2 regions of the Candidatus Merdisoma sp. JLR.KK006 genome follow, and region 2 is predicted to be linked to the other one. Evidence: a T-box and tRNA genes for the amino acid it is inferred to sense, from the RefSeq annotation. Region 2 holds a T-box; the other holds one or more tRNA genes.
What was found. A T-box is a leader RNA that pairs with one kind of tRNA and senses whether it is charged. The one in region 2 lies ahead of tyrS (tyrosine--tRNA ligase), so its partner is inferred to be a tRNA-Tyr.
Positions count from the first base shown of each region.

Region 1: it has a tRNA-Tyr gene. The T-box ahead of tyrS (tyrosine--tRNA ligase) is inferred to sense a tRNA for this amino acid. The anticodon was not compared.

Region 1 covers NZ_JAYMNS010000012.1:36,857-48,204, reverse strand. Annotated here, with positions in the region: gene VSQ61_RS11205 (UvrD-helicase domain-containing protein) at 1-2,529, opposite strand, end outside; tRNA gene VSQ61_RS11200 (tRNA-Ser) at 2,894-2,978, opposite strand; tRNA gene VSQ61_RS11195 (tRNA-Tyr) at 3,039-3,121, opposite strand; tRNA gene VSQ61_RS11190 (tRNA-His) at 3,126-3,196, opposite strand; gene VSQ61_RS11185 (helix-turn-helix domain-containing protein) at 3,244-3,498, opposite strand; tRNA gene VSQ61_RS11180 (tRNA-Lys) at 3,600-3,672, opposite strand; gene VSQ61_RS11175 (hypothetical protein) at 4,239-4,547, opposite strand; gene VSQ61_RS11170 (DNA polymerase Y family protein) at 4,562-5,824, opposite strand; gene VSQ61_RS11165 (SOS response-associated peptidase) at 5,927-6,532, opposite strand; gene VSQ61_RS11160 (ABC transporter permease) at 6,634-7,830, opposite strand; gene VSQ61_RS11155 (ABC transporter ATP-binding protein) at 7,823-8,533, opposite strand; gene VSQ61_RS11150 (hypothetical protein) at 8,518-9,246, opposite strand; gene VSQ61_RS11145 (RNA polymerase sigma factor) at 9,393-9,842, opposite strand; gene VSQ61_RS11140 (hypothetical protein) at 10,070-11,348, shown strand, end outside.
Region 2 covers NZ_JAYMNS010000002.1:205,493-216,840, reverse strand. Annotated here, with positions in the region: gene argC (N-acetyl-gamma-glutamyl-phosphate reductase) at 1-217, shown strand, start outside; gene VSQ61_RS02645 (GNAT family N-acetyltransferase) at 245-691, shown strand; gene argJ (bifunctional glutamate N-acetyltransferase/amino-acid acetyltransferase ArgJ) at 766-1,989, shown strand; gene VSQ61_RS02635 (DUF362 domain-containing protein) at 2,165-3,262, opposite strand; gene VSQ61_RS02630 (formyltransferase family protein) at 3,607-4,224, shown strand; gene VSQ61_RS02625 (GNAT family N-acetyltransferase) at 4,224-5,018, shown strand; gene VSQ61_RS02620 (tetratricopeptide repeat protein) at 5,518-7,002, shown strand; gene VSQ61_RS02615 (PHP domain-containing protein) at 7,069-7,968, shown strand; T-box leader at 8,110-8,375, shown strand; gene tyrS (tyrosine--tRNA ligase) at 8,489-9,724, shown strand; gene VSQ61_RS02605 (GNAT family N-acetyltransferase) at 9,846-10,364, opposite strand; gene VSQ61_RS02600 (AraC family transcriptional regulator) at 10,462-11,289, opposite strand.

The DNA.
Region 1 (11,348 bases), on a different contig from region 2:
TTCCTGCTTTAAGTATTGCTCTATAAGCTCCGCCTGACGATGTGTCCGGTAAAGAACTGCAATATCTCCAAAGCTCCTATTTTTTTCCTCTCTATCCTCTTCTGCCGCTTCATGGGCCTGCAGCATATCCACACCGCCTACCTGACGCACAATCTCTTTGGCTGCAAAGGCTGCCTCTTCTCTCAGATTTTGCGCAGTCACAAGACGCACCTTCGGGCCTTTGGGGTTAACGGAAAAAAGCTGCCTTTCTAATCCCGGATTGTTGGAAATCACCGGAAGCGCTGCTTCCAATATCTCCGGAGCGGAGCGATAATTTGCAGATAATGTTATCTCCAAAAGCTCCTGATTGTCATTTTTAAGCTGCTCAAAGCATTTGGAACTGCTTCCCCTGAATCCATAGATAGACTGATCCGGATCGCCAATCACAAACAGCTGCTTTCCTCCACGATTCCATAGCTTTAACAATTCGTACTGGATGGGATTGATATCCTGAAATTCGTCTACCAGAAGATATCTATGGACCTTTTCGGTTTTTGTAGGCTTTTTTCCTCTTATGGGTTCATTTTCCTTATTCTCTTGGTTTTTATTTTCTTCTTCATTATTCTCTGCTTTTAACAGGCAGTAAGCTTCTCTTAAAAGGTCGTCATAATCCCAAAGGCCATTTTCCTGCAGACTTTGGTTATAAGTCTCCATTACCTGCCGCTCTTTCTCATTTAAATCCGGCTTCCTATTCTCTCCGGCAGTTTTATAAAGGGATATGATGTTTTGAAGCCGCTCCGGTTTTCTTTTCACTCCAATCTTCTCTGCTGCTTCCCGAATAAGCTCCAGGGCTTCCACATTGTCTATCAGAATCTTTGTCTCGCCCTTTTCCTGGAGATAGGACAGGCAAAGGGCATGAAAGGTTCCTGTCTGAAGCTTCTTCCAGCCTCGCTTGCTGCCGGCAATTTTTTGCAGGCGCTCTCTAAGCTGGCATGCCGCACGATTGGTAAAGGTGACGGCTGTGATTTCCGATGGCTTTACCTGGCATTCCTGAACCAAATAAAGAATATGGGATATCAAAGTAAAAGTTTTTCCGGTTCCCGGACCTGCAGTCACGGCAACCGTTGGAGCCAGGGAACGGATTGCTTCCTGCTGCTTTGGATTTTTATCTCTATTTTCCTCTCTTCCATCTAATTTTCTTACTTTATTGTCGATATTACTCGATTCAATCTTATTATAATTGGTCTTTTTCTTATTTCCCATCTCTGAGATGCCAAGCGTCTCAAGAAAACTCATCTGTCCATCCGGACTTTCCAATTCTTCTGACCGAAAAAGAAATATTTTACCATATTCTCCGTCAAAACCTGGTGTGCGTTCTACCTTCCCCTGGCGCAGGCGTTTGATTCCTTCTGCAATCAGTGTTCCTGCATTGCTCCTGATTTCTTCTATGGGAATGGTGCGCAGGATTTCAAATTCCGCTCCCAGCTTTTCCAGCATGGAATCATACTCACGTACTACTTTTACACTGGCTGCCGTTCTTCCAATGGAGGCGCCAATCACCTCCGGCAGAGGCACCATGCTTTCATAGGCTTTTGCTTCCTTTCGCCAAAAGCCCTCCGGACGGTCGGAAAGCTGCTCAATCCGATGAGAAACCCCTGTGGTCAGCTTTCGTCCACAAACAGGACATAGGCCCTGATGCTTTTCCGCTTCTGCAGGGCTTAAGCAGATTCCGCATTTGCGATGTCCGTCGTAATGGTATTTGCCCTCCTCCGGAAAAAACTCAATGGTTCCCTTAAGGCCCTCACCTCTCTGAATCGCCTGATACAGTCCCTCATAGAACAAGGGGATATCCAGAAGGTTCGCCTCCCGCCCCAGCTTTGCCGGGGAATGGGCATCCGAATTGGAGATAAGCTGATACCTGTCCAAGGCAGAAACCCGCCAGTTCATGGAGGGATCGGAAGACAGTCCCGTTTCCAGAGCATGAATCTCCGGTGTGAGATCTCCGAAGCACTCTTCTATGGTATCAAACCCGGAGAAAGCTCCAAAAAGGGAGAAATGAGGCGTCCAGATATGGGCCGGCACGTAGAGCGCCTGGGGACACAGATCCAGTATGATTTCCAGAAGATCATGACAGTCCAATCCCAGAATCGGGCGTCCATCAGAATGGATATTGCCTATGGTCTCCAGTCTGGCCGCAATCCCATCTGCTTCCTCTAAGCCAGGAAGCAGAATCAGGCTGTGGACTTTTCTGGTTCTGTCGTATTTTTTGTAAATGGAGCTAATCTCCCCGCTTACCACAAAACGGGGCTCCCAGGAGGTCCGGGCCGTCTTGTCCTTGATTCGGTATTCCTTTTTTAGACGATAGAAGCCTTCCTCTGCCGGCTCCAGCTTCTCTTTCAGCTCGTCCCGCCATGCTTTGTGGGTAAAGTCTCCGGTTCCCACCAGATGGATTCCTTTACGTCTCGCCCATAGGTCCAAGTGCTCCGGTGTGCAGTCTCTGCTGGTGGCTCTGGAATATCTGGAATGGATATGTAAATCTGCTATGTACATTTTTTCCTCCGAGAATGGGTGCCGCATGCAAGCTGTAAGCTTGTTTTTTCTTGAAAAGTATTTTGATAGGTCAAAGTATGTTATCTGGCTTATATTATTTTAGCATTATCTTCTGGTTTTCACCATAAGCAAAATTTTTTCTATGAGCAATTTTCCTGTATCGTTATTTTTGTCATCCATTCTCATCATGGCATTTTTATAGTTCAATGAGTTTTCAGATTTTTCCGAAAAAAGTAGTCAAATACCCCGCAGCAAGCTGCGGAGTATTTGACCCTCGCGGCAGTCGCCAAATAGACATGCCAGCATGTCTGCTTGGCTCGTTGCCCGCAGAAATAAAGAAGCCGAATTTTCCTCGACTTCAGAGCGTTTGCGGAAGGATTCGAACCTTCGGTGCGTTGCCGCACACCGCCTTAGCAGGGCGGCACCATAAACCTCTCGGACACGCAAACAGGAAATAGTTGGGGCAGGCATACAAAACGTCTAATGGACGTTTGTTCTGCCAACCAAAGTGGATGGGGCAGGACTCGAACCTGCGCTGTTTCTGTGTGACGGATTTACAGTCCGCTGCCCTCGCCGCTAGGCATACCCATCCAAAAGGCGACCAGAGGGAATCGAACCCCCACGAGCAGAGCCACAATCTGCCGGACTACCATTATCCTATAGCCACCATAGTTCCTGTGGAACTTAAAGCCGCATTACCGGCTTCTCTTTTATTCATGCACCAATCTGCATCTGCACTGCTGCATCAGTCACCAGAATATCATCTATCCGTACCTGCAAGACTGCCGCCAGCATCACCAGATTATCTATCGTCGGCAGGGCTGCTCCCTGCTGCCACTTGTATATGGCCTGCGGCGTAGCAAATCCGAAAATATCCTGCAGTTCTCTTACGGAAAGTCCTGCCTGCTTCCGCAGCCTATTGATGTTCTCTCCTGTTCTTACCATATCGATGATTGGCAGATTCACCATAATTCTCACCTCCTGTTATCTCAACTCAAATTCTTTACGGTTCCAAGGCATGCAAGCGTATCCTTGACTTGTTACCGTGAGAATAAATATCCAGGCGGTAGTACCCCATATGGGCCTCGAACCCATGACCTCTCGATTAAAAGTCGAGTGCTCTCCCAACTGAGCTAATGGAGCATTAAAAATACCGCCTATCTCACACAAGATAAGCGGCACCTAAATCCATGTTCTATTCCCGAAAGCTCCTATACCCCATTGTCTTCCGGCTCTCAAACAGTTCTTCGCCTTTTCCTTACCTTACATGAGCGTATCCTAACAAGACTCTGCTCTTTTTCTTTACTAAGCAGTGTCTCATAATATTCACTATGCAGGTAATATGTGAAGCCATTCCCAGCGAAATTAACTGTTGCCATGATTTTTCCTTTCTGAACTTATTTCGTCCGCTTTGTTTAACTGTAATTACTATAACACCAATTTACATCTTTGTCATTATACCGGTAATATAATTTTTATTTTTATATTCTCGATCACTCTACTATATAATCCCTGATTTTTCATTCTTTTCTCCTCCTGATATACTTGTTGTATCATTTTTTTACATTCAAAAAAACAAATATAATTGCTTGGAGCTACTATACAATTGATAAGAATCAAACGTGTGTAGCTCCGCCCCTTTTGTTCACAAAAATTTCTGCTGCCTTTGCTGCTACATCGGCCTATTTTTAAATCATCCCATACTTTTATCAAAAGTTGAGCACCCACCGATTTTCCGACTGATAATAAATCAGTCTCACCCTTCTGCTCTGTCCCCGAAGCACCAGTGTGCAGTCATATTCTATGGCGGGGATTCCGGCGTACCTTTTCTTTTCCTGAGAATGCACCGTAATCTCCCGTATCGTCCGTATCTCACCATCCTCATCCTGTATCTTCAGCATAAGCGGCATAACCCTTCCTGTGCTGGTGAACCAGCACTCACAGGCTACCTTCCTTTGAATCCCCCTGACGCTGCCTGCATCCGCTTCCGGCGGATTTACCCCAATCCCAAATGCCATTGTCCATTTCCCCTTTACTGAACTATCACTTCATCATAATCTACGGACCGCTTCTCCCGGGATACCCCTCCGCTCATATGGTCTATGGGCCCATTTAAAAATACGGCACGCATCACGGCATCCCCACCAAAGCGTTTCCTTATCTCGTCTACGGTTCGATCCATCCTGCTGAGCTTCTCATAATCAATCTCATCAAATATGCTCAACTGCCTTCCAAAATCCGTCTCATTCACCCGGCTTGTATGCACACCCAGATGGCGAACAGGCCGTCCATTCCATAATTCCCGAAACAATTCACATGCAGCTCCATAGATCTCCACTGTCAGATCTGTTGAACTCCAAAGCCGCTTCTGATGGGAGGTATAAGACAGATCTCCATATCGGATTCCCACAGACACCACGCATATCTGCACCCCATCTGCCCGCAGGCGGTTCCCCACAGTCTCAGAAAGGGCTAAGAGCACTTGGGCTGCGGTCTTCTCGTCTGTCACATCATAGGGCGTGGTAGTGCTGTTTCCATACCCTTTATTTGCCTCTGGCTTTTCCAGTACCGGAGAAAAATCAATCCCATTGGCAAAGCCCCATATTATCTCCCCTTGCTTCTTCAACATACTTTTTAACCATGCCGGCTCCGCCTGTGCCAGTTCCCCAATTGTCCGCAGCCCCATGGAAAGCAGCTTACCGGCCGTAGCCTTTCCCACAAAGAAAAGCTCCGATACCGGAAGAGGCCACATTTTCGTTTTTATCTCTTCCGGATACAGTGTGTGCACTCGATCTGGCTTCCGGAAATCAGAGGCCATCTTTGCAAGGAGCTTATTTGCAGACACTCCTACATTGACCGTAAATCCCAGTTCCTCCCGGATGCGATCTTTGATCTGTCCGGCTGTTTCTTCCGGTGAACCGAACAGATGGCAGCTTGCACTCATATCCACAAATGCCTCATCAATGCTGTACTGCTCCACTACGTCCGAATATTCTCTCAAGATCTCCATAAAGGCGGCAGAGCATTTTTCATACAGGTTGTAATTGGGCGGAACCAGTACCAGCCCCGGACATTTTCTTCGTGCCTCCGGTATCGTCTCGCCTGTTTTGATCCCGTAGCCTTTCGCCGGAATGGATTTTGCCAGTATGATCCCATGCCGCAAAGTAACATCTCCACCTACCGCAGATGCGATTTCCCTCAAATCCTGCTTTCCTCCTTTGTGAGCCAGACGGTAAACGGCCTCCCAGGAAAGGAAGGCCGAGTTCACGTCAATATGAAAGATTATGTTTTTCAAACGTATGTTCACCTCCTGTAAGAGAAATTCTATCAAACATACGTTCCTGTTTCAAGCGGTAATTTATGCTAATTGGTCTGCCTATGTTCCATTTGGCAGGAATCAGAACAGGCTTATCTGCTCATAATCAGACCGGCGTTCCAACAGGCAGGGAATCTTATGGAGCATGGCTTCTGTCTTCGTATCATCCAGCATCCAGTCCGCAATTTCCTCCCTCTCCAAAATCAGGGGCATACGTTCATGTACCGGCTTCATAGAAGGATTGGCCGCCGTGGTGAGAATCACAAAATGCTCCCCGTCCTCATAATACCTGCTGAATCCGGCCATAAATAGTATCGGCGTATCCTTCCTGGTAAATGTATTCTTTTCTTTCTGAGGATTCCATTCATAGAACCAGGCTGCCGGAACCACAATACGTCTGTGCAGGATGCTGTCCCAGAACAGGGACTTTTCCAGAGCGGATTCGCATCTGGCATTGAAGATCAGCTTTTTCCCCTGAAACCCCGGAAGCCCCCAGCGCTGCCATCCGCAGTGTATGGAACCGCCTTTTCCTGACAGAACCGGAGCATCCTTGCCCGGATGAATATCTCCGGCTGCTATCCTGCCTATGGCCTTTATGGATTCCTGTCTTCTTTTTTCATCCATCTGCCGGATTAGCTTTTCAATCTCCCTGGCCGTTTCATCGTTCACATAATATCTGCCGCACATATTATCCTCCAATGGCTTTTCTATATCTTACTACTTATTCTGCCCTGTCTCAAGGAATTTTATCTATCATGTACATGGTAACATTCCTCTTTTATTATCCCCTATCTTCCTCCTGCCTGAAAGCCCTTATACCGCCGAAAGCACAAAACAGCGGCTCCTGCGCCAAGCAGCAGGTAAATGACTGGGGCTGCCTGCCATGGGGTCAGGAATGTTCCGAAAAAGGGATACAGGCGGCTTCCGAAAACTTCCCAGACAGCCACCAGATTCACCGGAATTGTATTCCAAATCCCCGATAACAGCCGATATTCTTCCGGAATGCGAAAAAGCAGGGCGGACAGCAGAAAGCCTGACATCAACGCCAGCGGAACCGTACTGCTGCGAAAACACTCCGACAGCAGCATGGCAAGTACAGTGCGAAGCAGCGCCGTAATCAAAAGCAATCCAAACAAAATCCGAATCCCTTCACCTACGGTCAGGGGCCAAACACACCTGAAATTAAGAAGCTGCAACGCCGCATCGGCCCCTTCCGTTCCATAAACACAAAAGAGGGCCCCCATAAGTACCATACCCAGAAAAAGTGTGGATAGGGCGGAAAAGGTGATTCCCACCAAAAGCTTTGCCAGATACAGAGGCTTTTTCCCCAGACCGGTGGACTGAATCAGTTGATCCGTTCTGCAGCTGTGCTCTCCGGAAAAAACAGGCGGTATACAGATTGCAATCAGCAGTAATTGCAGCACACACAGCATATTCATCAGATTTGCCAGAACACCCCAGCCCTCACAGTAGGTAAAGACAAAGGGCTTTTCCACCTTTTCCTCTGCGGCTCTCAGATATTCCTTCTCTCTGCTGCCAAGCTGTTCATTTGTCCAGCCCTGTTCCAGCTTTTCGCTTCTGGCAGCATACAATTCTTCCTCTGTGATCGTTTTATAGGCCGGATCTCCCGCAAGCAAAAAGGCATACTGCCAGATCGCCTCATAGGGTCTGGCATATGTCTGGTATTCCCTTGAAACTCCGGCCAGCGGAATATTCGGTACCTTGGCATAGCCCTCCTGCATTTCCGAAAGAAGCATGTCATCCAGGGCTCTCCCAGAAAGGGCTTTTGCAAAAGCAATCTTCTTTTCCAAAGCCTCGCCGTGGCTCTCATAGACTTGCCCATTCACATACGCATTGCCTAAGAGATGGCTGCAGGCCGCAAAGATACAGAGGGCTGTCATGGCCCCAAGGGTAATCCAAAGGATTTTACGCCGGAAAAGCTTACGGTATTCATAAATAACCAATGGCCAGAAATTATTACTCATCACTTGCTTCCTCCTCCCCAAATTGTTTCAAATAAAAATCCTCCAATGGTCCCTCCACATCCTTTCCGGTTCCGTCAAATATAATCTGTCCATCCTTCATCATGAGAATCCGGTCTGCTGCCTGCTCTATGTCTGATACAATGTGAGTGGACAAAAGCACAATACTTTCCTTTCCCAGTTCCTCTATCAGCTCCCGAAAGCGAACTCGTTCTTTCGGATCTAAACCGGCCGTGGGCTCGTCTAAAACAAGCAGCTTCGGGCGGTTCAGCATTGCCTGAGCGATCCCAAGGCGCTGTTTCATTCCGCCGGAATAGGTTTTAATCTTTTTTTTAGCGTTATTTTTTAATCCTACCAACTCCAAGAGTTCCTGACTGCGCTTTTTTGCTGCACTTTTGGGAAGTCCTTTAAGAAGTGCCATGTAATCCAGAAATTCCAATCCGGTAAAACCGGGGTAATAGCCAAAATCCTGGGGCAGATAGCCTAAGCTTTTGCGGTATTCTTCTGTGGATACATCGCTGCCCTGAAAAGATACCGTTCCTCCTGTGGGCTTTAAGACACCACAGATCATACGCATCAGGGTAGTCTTTCCGGCGCCGTTGGATCCAAGCAGGCCGCACACGCCCGGCTTAAGGTGTAAGGAAACCCTATCTACTGCAATTTTGTTTTTATACTGCTTTGTCAAGCGGTCTATTGTAAGCTCCATCTGTATTCCTCCGATTGTCTGATTGTTTTTCTATATTCAAAGCCGGTAAGGGCTCCAAACAGAAGGGTACCGGCTGTCAGGGCAAAATTCTGCAATAAGTCCGGCATCCATTTTTCATAAGATGGCCCCTGCTTTCCCATAAGCAGGCATAGGCCGCTGACCAGTACCGTGATTCCCATACACAGGTACAGGCCGCTGCTTCCCTGACAAGTGCGGACTGCCCACAGGTTCAAAAATGCAGTCAGAAGATAAGGCAAAAGCAGGGAAAAGGCTGAGCGAAAGAGGGAATTTCCCTCTCCAAAAAGTACCAGGGGTGTAATTCCTCCTAATAAAAGCAGATTGCCAAGCCCCAGTATTCCAAGCCTTGCCGCCACAATGACTTTTAAAGGGAACCGGCTGGAAAGCTCCAGCTCTTCCATTCCAAAGCGGAGAGAACGGCTGCCTTCTGCCACTGTCACAAGTGCCAGGAAAGGCGTACAGGCCGCAAGGATTCCAAGCATTGTCCCATCCGCATAGCGGCTACTTATAGCTGTTAAAGCCAAAAGTCCTGCTGCCAACAGCCAATTTCCTTTTTGAATATAACCGGCCTGCCTCCACAGGAACTGCCCGAAAGACAGCTCCGGAGCCGGAAGGCTTCTTAAAAAACTCTCCCGTTCCAGGGGCGGAGGGGCCGGATATAAGTTTTTTAGATCCTTTTGTAATTTGCTGGTCAAAAAATCCCTCCTATTTTGAGTTCCGTAATATCTTTTCAGTACACCTCTGACTAAATCAAACTACAATCACAAGTCCATGTGCTTGTAATTTGATTTGTGCACTGAAAAGATATTACTGTTTTAAGTTCCGTAATATCCTCTCAGCATTAAAACTCCCCTAATAATTGCTTCAGACGTTTCAAGCACCCCTTCAGCCGGCGGTATACCGCAAACCGGGACCATCCCAGAATCTGCCCAATCTCAGTTGCACTCAGCTCATTGACATATTTCAGAAAAATTAATTCCTGTTCTTCCAAAGGTAATTGTTTAACTGCTTCCTGTAAGGCAAAGGAGGTCAGCAGCTCGTCCTCTTCCTGAACTTCCGGCAGTTCATCTGGCAATGCCAGGGGCTTCTGCTTCCGGTAATAATCAATGCACTGATTTCTGGCTATGGTATAGAGATAGGCCAACTCTCTCCCCATATCCTGATAACGCCTGTCCGCCAAAAACCGGAGAAAGGTTTCCTGTGTCAGATCCTCTGCCGTTTGCCGGTGTCCCAGCTTCATATAACAGTAGCGGTAGATTTTATTGTACTGTTCTTCCAGATCCGCTGACATGGCCCCTCCTTTCTCGCCTTGAATCCGCATGTTTTGCTTGTATATACAGCTTTTCTTTTGCAGCTTATAATAATACCATAAGCTTTGATTCATAAAGTATAACGTATCAAGATACTTAAGTGTGCGCCTTCGTGATTTTTTACTTCTAACAAAAGTAGAAAAAATCTTTCTTCTGTACTATAATAAAAGCGCATCTCATCTCCCATTCAAAAACATCCGGAGGCATTATGACAAAAAGGCAGTTCAAAGAGAATCTTTTGAGGGGGCGGGGCTGCTGTATGCAGGCTCTGCAAGAAGATCGGGAAAACTATCGGGAAGTCATTTTATGGGCATGCAGCCATTCTCTGGCCTTTGATCCTCAGTGCGAGGGATCCCGGGCCTGGTATTTGTATCAATTCATCTGCTGTTTTCCAGACAAAGAAACATTTTTAACAGCTGCAATTGACAGTTTCCGCCACACAAGGTCTAATGGTAATTGGAAATTCCTTTATCTTGCAGAGCTCCTAAATCAATTTTCACTGGATGGATTTTCGGCCGCACAGCAAGCTTTATGGCATAAGTATGAGATGCTCTATGCCCAATTGATGAAGAAAAAACTCTCTCCTGGACAGCATTTTCCCCAAAGGGATGATTTTGAAATGCTATGTATCATTCTGGCGGAAAATAAGACTGCTTTTATAAAAATAGCAGAAGACATAGGCAGACTATATGAAAAGAAATCTCTTTATCATGCTTATGATTTTCTCTGGCTGTATGACAGCAGGGGAAGATATTACCTTACTGCCCTTGTCAGGGAAGCTATGAAATCAAGGTATTTGGAAAAATATCTTATCATATCCCAGGAATATGAAAAAGTAACGGAAAACAGGAAAGAATGCCGCCCGCAGGCTCTTCCTCTAACCGGAGTTCGCCTGTCTCTCCGCCTGCAAAGAATAAATGATCCGGAAGCCCTTTTGCCCTATGCAGAAGCATATCTGGGACAGCGTGAGCCAAAAGCACGTGCCGAAGCCTTAACCGCTTTTTGCCGCTGTCCCTACCCGAAAGACCCTTTGCCCATTATAAAAGACGCAAAATCCCAGTACAAGAGCTTGAATGACGCCGCATGGGAAGCGCTTTCTAATATCCGGCATCCTTTGGTACGAAAATTTGCTCTGGAAGAACTGAAAGGAAATCCGAACGCTGCCCTGCCTGTATTGATTAAGAATTATCAGGAGCAGGATGCCCGATTATTAGAGGGCCATATCCAGGCTATTCCTGTGAATTTCCGGGACACCACCGGATGGCATGGAATCCATTTGTACATACTGAGTATGAAGGATGATAGACAAAAAGCGCCTGCCTCATTACTTTCTCATATCTATGAGACTACCTACTGCTCCTGCTGCCGGGAATATACACTATATCAAATGGGAAAGCGCAGGCTGCTGACCAATAAGCTTCTGCAGGAATGCCTGTTTGACAGTAATGAAGAAATCCGTAAGTATGCAAAAAGGATTCTAAAAAGAA
Region 2 (11,348 bases):
ACTGGATCAGGATGTATGCCCTCAGACGAAATGGGTGGAGGGCAGCAATTATGTGGATGTGAATTTTAAGCTGGATCCCAGAACGAACCGGATTATTATGATGGGGGCTATGGATAATCTGGTAAAAGGAGCAACCGGTCAGGCAGTTCAGAATATGAATCTGATGTTTGGAATAAAGGAGAGCGAGGGACTTAATCTGGTTCCGATGTTTCCGTAGTTTTACTAGAAAGGAATGGCAAAAAACATGACAATCCGAACAATGACAATCGAAGATTATGACGGTGTATATGAGCTTTGGATGACAATCAAAGGTTTTGCCATTCGAAGCATTGACGATTCCAGAGTGGGTGTGGAGCGTTTTCTTCGCCGGAATCCGGATACCAGTGTGGTTGCTCTGGAGGATGGAAAGGTGGTAGGGAGCATCCTCTGCGGCCATGACGGGCGGCGTGGCTGTCTGTACCATGTGTGCGTACATGGGGATTATCGGATGAGGGGAATCGGCAAGGCGATGGTAGTGTATGCCATGAATGCGCTGAGAAAAGAGCAGATCAGCAAGGTATCCCTGATCGCATTTACCCAAAATGACATTGGAAATGCTTTTTGGAACCGAATTGGCTGGACAAAACGGCAGGATTTGAATTATTATGATTTTGTGCTGAATGAAAAGAATATTGAGGAGTTCAATAAATAATTGGGCCGGGAATCGGGAGCTTTTAGAATACAAGACAAACTATACAGAAAATGGAGAATTAGATTATGAAAGATATAAAAACCATTTCAGGCGGCGTGACAGCGGCAAAAGGATTTGAGGCAGCAGCAGCGGCAGCGGAGATCAAATATAAGGGGCGCACGGATATGGCCCTTATCTACAGCGAGACGCCCTGTCAGGCAGCGGGAACCTTTACCACCAATGTAGTAAAAGCTGCTCCTGTAAAATGGGATCAGAAGATTGTGGCCGAGTCTCCCTTTGTTCAGGCAGTGGTTGTCAATTCCGGAATTGCAAACGCCTGCACGGGAGCGGAAGGGTATGGGTATTGCAAGGATACAGCTAGAGAGTGTGCCAGGGTGCTGGATGTGCCGGAGGATGCCGTATTGGTAGCTTCCACAGGCGTGATCGGCATGCAGCTTCCTATGGAACGCCTGAAAAAGGGAATCACTTTATTAAAGGAAGCAAAGGGCAGTACTGCAGAGCACGGTACGGCGGCGGCCAAGGCAATTATGACTACGGATACAGTGCATAAGGAGATTGCGGTTCAGACAGAGATCGGCGGAAAAACAGTGACCATCGGCGGAATGTGCAAGGGCTCTGGTATGATACATCCCAATATGTGCACCATGCTTGCCTTTGTGACCACGGACGTCTGCATTTCCAAGGAAATGCTGCAAAAGGCTGTGAGCGAGGATGTAAAGGATACTTTCAATATGATTTCTGTGGACGGAGATACCTCCACCAATGATACATTGCTGGTTCTGGCCAACAAAGCGGCAGAAAATCCGGAGATAGCAGAGGAAAATGAGGACTTCAGGCAGTTTGCGGCTGCGCTTAATATAGTCAATACTTATCTTGCAAAGAAAATGGCAGGGGATGGGGAAGGAGCCACAGCCCTTTTTGAAGTAAAGATTGTGGGTGCAAAGACAAAGGAGGATGCAGTGACCTTAAGTAAGTCTGTGGTGACCTCCAGCCTGGTGAAAGCGGCCATCTATGGTCATGATGCCAATTGGGGCCGGATTCTTTGTGCTATGGGTTATTCCGGCGTACAGTTTGATCCGGAGAAAGTGGATCTGTTCTTTGAGAGTAAGGCAGGAAAGCTTCAGATTATAGAAAACGGCGTTGCAGTGGATTACAGTGAAAAGGAGGCTACCCGGATTTTGTCGGAGCCGGAGGTGACAGCTTTGGCGGATGTGAAGATGGGGGATGCTGCGGCTGCGGCGTGGGGATGTGATCTCACGTATGATTATGTGAAGATTAATGCGGATTATCGGTCATAACAGAATGAATAGGGGAAAATATGTGAAAAGAGGGGGCTGTCGGGAAATAAGACATCAGCCGGACACAGGGTATCAGAAAAGTCTTCGGTCTTATTTCCCGACAGCCCCTTTTCCGCTGCTGGGTATGATTTAGATTTTGATTTAAATGCACCTTTTTATGCTGCTTTTCGAGATCCTACGACTCCCAATTTTCTTCCAAAAACCGCAGGATATCAACGGCTTTGGGCGGACATCCCTTTAAAAAATCAGAACAGCAGGAAGTACAATTCCCTATACCGATTTTTCCGGGACAATTTTTCCAGCCCTGGCCGATGGAGACAGGAGAGGCATTCTTTTTAAGCTTTCCGGCTTGGCGTAAACGGTCTAGTGCATAGATAAGGGAACCATAACAAGCGGAGCAGGCATCCTTGGGAGCAGTATATCCGGCCAGAGCTTCTACCCGGCGTGTGAATCTGGGACGGGAGTCAGTAAAAGTATCTTGATTCAGCAAAATTACATTTGCTTTCGAGGTGTCGGCACAACCTACCCCCAGACGCTCTGCCATAGTAATATAGGGCACTTCATCTACGGAATGCCCCATAGAATCGCAAACATAGGCATCACAAAGGACTGGATCCCAAAAGCCCAGGATTCGGTTCATGGTTACAGGATTGCCGCCCTCTTCAAAATCCAGATCCCCACAGATATTGTCTACCAATATAAAATCATTGCGGGCAACTGTGTTTAAGTGAGCAATAGGCTTATGGAGACCCAACGTATGAAATCTGCGTTTTTCAGAATTGGGAATCACACCTTTATTATTCTTAAGGGCGCAGGTGATAGTAGTTTGACAATGCCCCTTAAGAACTGGAAGATTAATCATAAAGTCCACATTCATTGCAGCATCACATACATTGATTTGCATTCCTTTTGCATCATAGGTATGATAGCTGTCCTTTTGGAGATCCACAAAGGGGATACCATAGGCATCACAGATGCGGTCATAGCCAAATGCATGGAAGGAACGAGAGGTACGCTCTCCAACCCAGGAGCTTTCCATCACTGTAATGTGAGAAAAACCATGTTTTTGCAGATATTCAATGGTTCCAGCGGTTAGCTCTCCATGAGTGGTGGCTCCAAGGGAAGGATCCTTGGCACAGATCAGGTTTGGTTTTAATCCAATATGTTTTTTGGTGCTGCCAATAGCTGCTGCCAGATCTGCAGCTTCCAAAAGCTGTAAGGTCATTTCCTTATAGTTTGTTCCGTGAATAATGAAAATATCTTTTTTGTTCATAGGTATCATAACCTCCTGTTCTGATTATATAATAGTTTATATTTTCTGGCAAATGGAGGGAGAGCGTTTATATAATTTAACCTGTTGTGCCGCTTAAATAACCAGTGCTGCATTCTTTGCACAAAGTACTAAAAAGCCTAAAATATCTCTATGAAATTAGTGAGACGGTTCATAATCTTTGGGAAAAATTTGATGTAAGGATAGGGGAGAAAATAGGAAAATTAGTAGAAAAAGATATAAATAAGTTCGTAGAGTAACCTGCTCTACAAAAAAATGCAGAAGCAGCAAGGCTCTTAGATACTGAAAGAGCTGCGGTACAGAAAGGGGTCCTTGATATCTGGTATGTGCTTTATTGTCCGAATCAAAAGGAAGAAGATCTGCTCTACGCCTGTAAGCAGCATTTGACCGGCGAGGCTCTTAAGGATGCTTTTGTATTCACCTATGACCGCATGCGGCGGTACGGCGGTGCCTGGCATCTGGATACAATTGTTAATTTCCATAATGCGCTGCTTCCGAAGTTCCCTGGGAGGAATGCGCCGAGCTGGGCTATATTTGAAAACGAGCAGGAAACGGGGATCACCTGGCACTATGTCACAAAGCAGGTGGATGCGGGAGATATTATTATACAGAAAAAGTGCAGGATAACCGCAGATGTACGGGCGTATGAGCTTACTGAAAAATTGATGCAGCTTGCTTTTGAAGCATTTAAGGAAAAATTTGCGGAAATAATAGAGGACCGGGCAGCGGCCAGAAAGCAGCTGCTGACAGGGAAAAGAAAGATTTATAAGTCATCAGATATTCCGGGAATGTGCAGGTTCGGCATGGAGGATTCACCGGAGTATATTTATCGTCTGCTGCGGGCGGAGGAAAAGCCGGGTAGGCTGTATCTGCCGTTGGACGGAGAGTTTTCTTTGCGGCTGTCCTGGGCGGAGGTTTGTGGAAATTTTGAGGGGGGGGGGTAATGCCTGACATAGAATATTTTTATGAACTGGTATCATGGGTAAGGACTGCTGACAGAAAATATCTGTCCAATTATTACTTTTTGCAGAATACGTTACTGTCAAAAGCAATTGAGCAGGCAGAAATAACATATCATTACAGGGAAAAAGAGTATTTGGTTTTGTGGTATCAGAAGGAACAATTTAAAAGAATGTATTATTTCATTGCGGATGCCGGCCATTATAAAATAAGTAACGATTCTGATGAGATATATGTATGTGACATTATCTGCCGGGATCCCGATTCATCGGAAGCAGGCCGGATATTATCCAGGGCAGGAATGCGTAAACACGCAGTTTACATGAAGTGGCTCTGCAGAAGTCCGGTTTATCTGAATATGCAGAGCCCGAGTGATTTACAGATAGTTTATGAGGATGATGGAGATCTGTTTAAAGAAAAGTTATATCTGTATTTTGATGAACTTTCAGATTTACTGCCGGATAAAAGGGAATGGGATACTTTTCTTAAAGAGAAGCATTTTATCGGAGTACATGATATAGACAGAGGTGCTCTTGCAGCAGGAATGGTTTATTCAAAGTCCGGCAGCGTTATTACAGAGGATTTTATATTCGTCACGCCTGCATATCAGGGAAAGGGGATAAGTAAGCTGCTGCATTATGCTTTATACGAAAAATATGCGGCAGATAAGGTGAGGTATATTGCGTGGATACGGACGGACAACATAAAGAGTATAGGTTTACACAGGTTTTTTAAGTATCAAAGACAGGAGCAGTTTAAAATTACTTTTAGGAGCTGATACAGCAGCCATTGTAATCAGAAAAGTAGTGTTTGGCTGTTATTTGTTTTGGCGTATAAAGAGTTCCAAGAGAAAATAAGATTATGATATGCATAGAAAATACTCACTATTCTAACAGCTAATATGATTAGATAGTGAGTATTTTTTTGCCATGCATACAGAATTTCTGTATTTAAAAGAACAGTTTAAATTGATTCGGCTTATTTTGGTAAGAATTATAGGAGTTATTACTGAAGTGTATAACGGTTTTACTTTTTTATAATTTTGAAATTGCACAATGGGAAAAAGAGGAAGAAAAACGGTAGTTGAAGCTATAGAGTGGATGGAGGCTTAAAGGCTATTATAACAAACAATCTAGATTTTTTGGATGGAGCTTTACACATAGAACTACAAAAATTCTAAGAAGAAAATCTAGGAATCCCCAAAGATTTATGGTATCCTAAAATAAAATACCAAAATATGACATACGGAACCATAAGATAAAAAGGGGAAAACACAAATGAGTTATGAAGAACTGTCCTTAACTGGATTTATAAATGAAATGAAGGATGTCTCCGTCGGTCCCCATGCAAGAAAATTTTGTTTTGTCCTAGGGGCAGGGGCGTCCATTACATCCGGAATAAAGTCAGGCCAGGAGCTTGTAAACATATGGGACAAAGAACTACTGGAGAGAAACAGGGATAGTCATTTAAAATGGAAAAAGGATTTAAAAATAAACGATTCCAATAAATACAGCTTTTACAGCCAATATTATGAAAGACGTTTTAAACGTCAGCCCATGGATGGGTATAATTATTTGGAAAAACTGATGGAGCATGCAAAGCCAAGCATTGGATATGTAATGCTTTCGTATATGCTGACGCAGACGGAGCATAACGTTGTAATCACCACAAACTTTGATCATCTGACAGAAGACGCCGTAAATTATTACACACAGACAATACCCCTCATCATAGGACATGAGACATTGGCCCATTATATAGGAAAGCAGATCAGAAGGCCCACAATTATAAAAATACACAGGGATCTTCTTTTTGATCCGAAGAATAGAACGGACGAATTGGAAAAGCTGCATAAAAACTGGAAGGAAGCATTGGGGATCGTATTTTCCGAGTATCATCCTGTCTTTATAGGATATGCAGGAAATGATAAGAGCCTTATGAATTTTTTGTTGGAGAATAAGGAGAGATTTTCAAGAGACGAATGGAGATTCCCTTACTGGATGCTTTATAAGACAGACGAGGCAAACGCCGAGGTGATGCAGTTTCTGGAAGCGGCCAATGGATATCTGATTAAGCATAATGGATTCGATAAGGTTTTGTATTTGCTGGGAGCTGAATTTGAGTGCAAATTGCCTTTAAAGGAAGACTTCATCAACGATGCCGAAAAGCGGTTTCAGATGCTGGCAAATGCGATAGACGAGTTTACTGAGAAATCAATCCGGAAAGAGGATATGCCTCAGGAGGAAAAAGAGCCTGACGAAGAAATGGACCAGGCAGTTCGGAAAATTACCAATCAGACAAAATTGCAGGGGATGTACAGAAGGGCAGTTGAATTGCACAACTCTGAGAAAAATAAAGAGGCAATAGAATTGGAACAGCAGCTTCTGGAGTTTGAGCCGGACAATGCCAGATACCGTTATCTTTTGGGCTTAACTTTACAGCAAATGGAGCGTTATGAGGAATCATTAGATGAGCTTCAGAGAGCATTGGAGCTTGATCCGGATAATGCAGAATACAACTACAGCCTTGGTGTAACCTTTTTTGAATTAAACCGTTACAATGAGGATTTGGAGGCGACAAGAAGAGCATTGGAATTTGACCCGGATAATGCGGAATATCACTGGAGCCTGGGACGCACTCTGCAAACGCTGAAGCGCTATGATGAGGCACAATGGGCAATGCAGAAGGCTTTAGAATTGGAGCCTGACAATGAACAGTATCAGGCTACTCTTGAAAAGATAAAAAATGAAAAATTCGGTTGACAACCTTGGAAGCTACTGGGGCTTTTGGGGTATCCAAAGGAAGAGTTTGATACATGGAGGTAAAAAATGGTTGATTTACATATGCACAGCAATTACAGTGATGACGGAGAGTTTACGCCCCTTGAGCTGGTGGAGAAATGTGCAGCTTGGGGAGTGGAGCTGATGGCTGTCACGGATCACAACTGCGCCTGCGCAAATCAGGAAGTAAAAGAAGCGGCAAAGGAACGGGGAATCCGTTATATTTCAGGAATTGAGATTGATTGTACCTATGAGGGAGCGAATTTTCATGTGCTGGGATACGGTATAGATGATGCGTCCCCGGATTTTGCCAGGGTGGAGGAAAATATCAGATCTCAGGTTCGAAATGCTTCTATAGAAATGCTCGCCAAGACGAGAAAGCTGGGGTTTATGGTGGAAGAATGGGAGATGCGGCAGCTTTCCGAAGGGAGCCGCTGGCCGGATTCCTGGACGGGAGAGATGTTTGCGGAGGTTCTCCTTGCAAAGCCGGAATACAGAGAACATCCTCTGCTTTTGCCTTATCGGGAGGGCGGAACCAGGGCGGATAATGCGCTGGTGAACTTTTACTGGGATTTTTATTCTCAGGGAAAGCCCTGCCATGCGGATATTGAGATACCGGAAATGAAAGATATCATAGATATCATCCATCAAAACCACGGCTTGGCGGTTCTGGCCCACCCTTGCGTCAACCTGAAAGGGCGGGAGCAGCTTCTTGGCGGAATCATAGGTTTGGGGATAGACGGGATCGAAGCTTTCAGCAGTTACCATACGCCAGAGCAGGCTTTGGAGCGTGTGGAGCAGGCAAGGGCTTATGGGCTCTTCTACACCTGCGGCAGTGATTTTCACGGAAAGACAAAGCCGGCCATTTGCCTGGGAGGGCATGGATGCAAAGCGCCGAAGGAAGAACTTGAACGGGAATTGGAGAAGCTGATGGAGAAAGCGCTGTGAGTGTTCGCTGATTTTGATTGAAAAGACAGCTTGCTTTTACAAGTTTTATGATGCTTTTATGGAAAACCCGGTTGACAATCTCGAAATCTACAGATATAATGTCCCTAGTATCTGACAGATATCCATTACAATTTTATCATTGCAAAAGCATTGACGGGAACAAGTAGAGAGCAGTGACCCCGGACAGAAAGCAGCCGGCTGATGAGAGGCGCACGGAAAGCCTGTTTTTGAATACATCCCTGAGCTTCACACCAAACGGAGTAATATTCTAAATTAGCTCCAAGTAGGCTGTGACGGAGCCCTGCACACGTTATCGTGCTAGAGTGTTTTGAGACACTTGAAGAGGTAAGCGGCGTGAGCCGTTTATAAAAAAAGGTGGTAACACGAGTATAACCCTCGTCCTTTTATTAGGACGGGGGTTTTTTGCACGCTGGCAATGAGCCGGGCAGCCAAGCGGAATCGAGCGGCCCGGCAGGGTAAATTTAAAATCAAACAAAATAATCAAAAGGAGAACAAACCAATGTCACAAAACGTATACGACACCCTGATGGAGCGTGGCTTCATCGAACAATGTACCCACCCGGAGGAGGTAAGGGAGCTTCTGGGGGGCAGTGAGCCGGTAACCTTTTACATCGGCTTTGACGCAACGGCGGACAGCCTGACGGCAGGACATTTCCTGACGATTATGGCTATGATGCATATGCAGAGGGCAGGCCACAGGCCCATTGCCCTTCTTGGCGGCGGTACTACGATGGTAGGGGATCCCTCCGGAAAATCCGATATGAGAAAGGTTATGACCAAGGAAACCATTGAGCACAATGCGGAGTGTTTTCGTAAGCAATTTTCTCATTTTCTGAATTTTGAGGATGACAAGGCGATTCTGGCCAACAATGCGGACTGGCTGCTGAATCTGAACTATGTGGAGTTCCTGCGGGAAGTAGGCGCTCATTTTTCCGTAAACCGGATGCTGACGGCCGAGTGCTATAAGCAGAGAATGGAGAAAGGATTGACATTCTTTGAATTTAACTACATGATTATGCAGTCCTATGATTTCCTGAAGCTGAATCAATTGTACGGCTGCCAGATGCAGCTAGGCGGCAATGATCAGTGGTCCAATATCATCGGCGGCGTGGAGCTGATTAGAAGAAAAGAGAACAAGCCGGCTTATGGTCTGACCTTTAAGCTCTTGACCACCAGCGAGGGCATTAAGATGGGCAAGACTATGAAGGGAGCTGTGTGGCTTGACCCAAAGAAGACCTCTCCCTACGAGTTTTATCAGTACTGGAGAAACATTGAGGATGTGAAAGTGGAGGAATGCCTGGGACTTCTGACGTTCCTGCCTATGGATGAGGTGCGCCGTCTGGGAGCTTTGGAGGGTGCCGAGATTAACCATGCCAAGGAAGTGCTTGCCTATGAGATTACCAAGATTGTTCATGGGGAGGAAGAGGCAAAGAAAGCTCAGGATGCCGCAAAGGCGCTCTTTGTAAGCGGCGGCAAGACGGATGATATGCCTACGACGGCTTACCCGAAAGCAGATTTGGAAGCAGGCAAGGATATCCTTTCTCTGTTGGTTGAGACTAAGCTTGCGCCGACCCGTTCGGAGGCCCGCCGTCTGGTGCAGCAGGGAGGCGTAACCGTCAACGATGCAAAGGTGACGGATGTTTACAAGAGCTTTACTGCTGCTGATTTTGACAGTGACGGGGCGCTGATTATTCGGAAAGGGAAAAAGGCATACCATAAGGTTATAGCAGAATAAAGGTTCAGGGATTACAGGGACATTCGCAAAATAAGCTGATCAATTTATTTTGCGGATGTCCCTTGTCTTTGAAAGGATTGAAAAAAAGCAAATATGCGTCCCTGCGATTCGGGGATTCATTTTACAGTTTTATTTCCTCTCTAAGAAGCGAATAAATGTAATAAGAATGAACCCGACCATTCTTGTAAATACCGTTCCGCATAGTGCCCTCATAGGTAAAGCCGGCTTTTTTAAGAACACCTATTGATCCGGCATTATAGGCAAAGGGCTCTGCAGAGATGCGGATAATGTCAAAGGTCTTGAAGGCTTCCCGGCAAATGATTTGCACGGCCTGAGACATAATGCCCTGCCGCCAATATTCTTCCGAAAGCCAGTAGCCCAATTCACCGGATTTCTCGTATACATCATTCAGGAGCGTGACTGCAATGCACCCGGCGGCTTTCCCCTCCACTTCAATGGCCCATGTGAACCCATGGCTGTCTCCCTTGGAAATGCAGTCGTTGATGAACCAGTTGGCATCCTCAAGGGTATAGGGATTGGGAAAGACATTGCGCAGGTTGGCGGCGATCTTCGGATTGTCCGCAGCTTTGGCAAGGGCTTTAGCGTCTTCTGTTCTCCAGTGTCTTAGTTGAAAGTTCATATTAATAATCTCCTTTTAAAAGCGTTCCAAATGTCTTTTTCAAATAATACAGCAAATAGCTCCTTTTATCAATAAAATATTGTTGTAACACTTTACATTAAAACGTCCCTTTCCGGTATGCGGAGGGAGACACGGAAAATTCCTTTTTAAATAGTTTGGAAAAAGCCAGCGCATCCTCAAAGCCCAAAGATTCCGCAACAACGGCCACCGGAAGCTGAGTGGACTTAAGCAGTCCGCAGGCTTTCTTAAGCTTTAGCTCTATGAGGTATTGCTTGGGCGGAATTCCAAACTGTTCCCGGAAAATCCGTGTCATGTAATGGGGGTGAAAGCCCAGATCCGAAGCCACGTCCTTTAATTTCAAGTTTTTGAAATAATTCATATCCAGATAAAAGCGTATCTTATCCGCCCCGTTGCGGCGGCCCCACTCCTGCTCCTGGAATGCAATATCCGAAAATAAGTAGGACATAATACGCAGTAAAATGCTGTTAACTGCAAAATAGCTGCTGGTAGTGTCATCCTGAAAGGTGAGCAGCTCCAGGATGGCAGTTTCGTATTTTTCTGCTGAAAGGCCGCGGATGATATAGATTTCCTCCGTGGATGTCATAATATGACGAAGATAATTTTCGGCCTGAATGCCCAGAAAGCAGACCCAGGCATAGGTCCATGGCTCATCCCTGGAGGCTTCATAATAGGCCACCTGTCCTGCCGGTATCAAAAAGGCATCGCCTGAAGCTGCATGGAACACATGATCACCGATATGCAGCTCCCCCTGGCCCCTTAAAACAAAGTGAATCAAATTATAGGGCCTGACCCGAGGACCATAATTCTGTCCGGGGCTGCAGGCTTCATGCCCGGCACTGTAAAGTGTAAGATCTGAGTTGGATTTAAACAGCAGTGAATGATGGGTCTCTTTATATTCTCGCATAAAATCTCCCTGTTCCCCTTTTTCATATGAAGCAACCCCCAGGTATTAGGAGCTAAGAT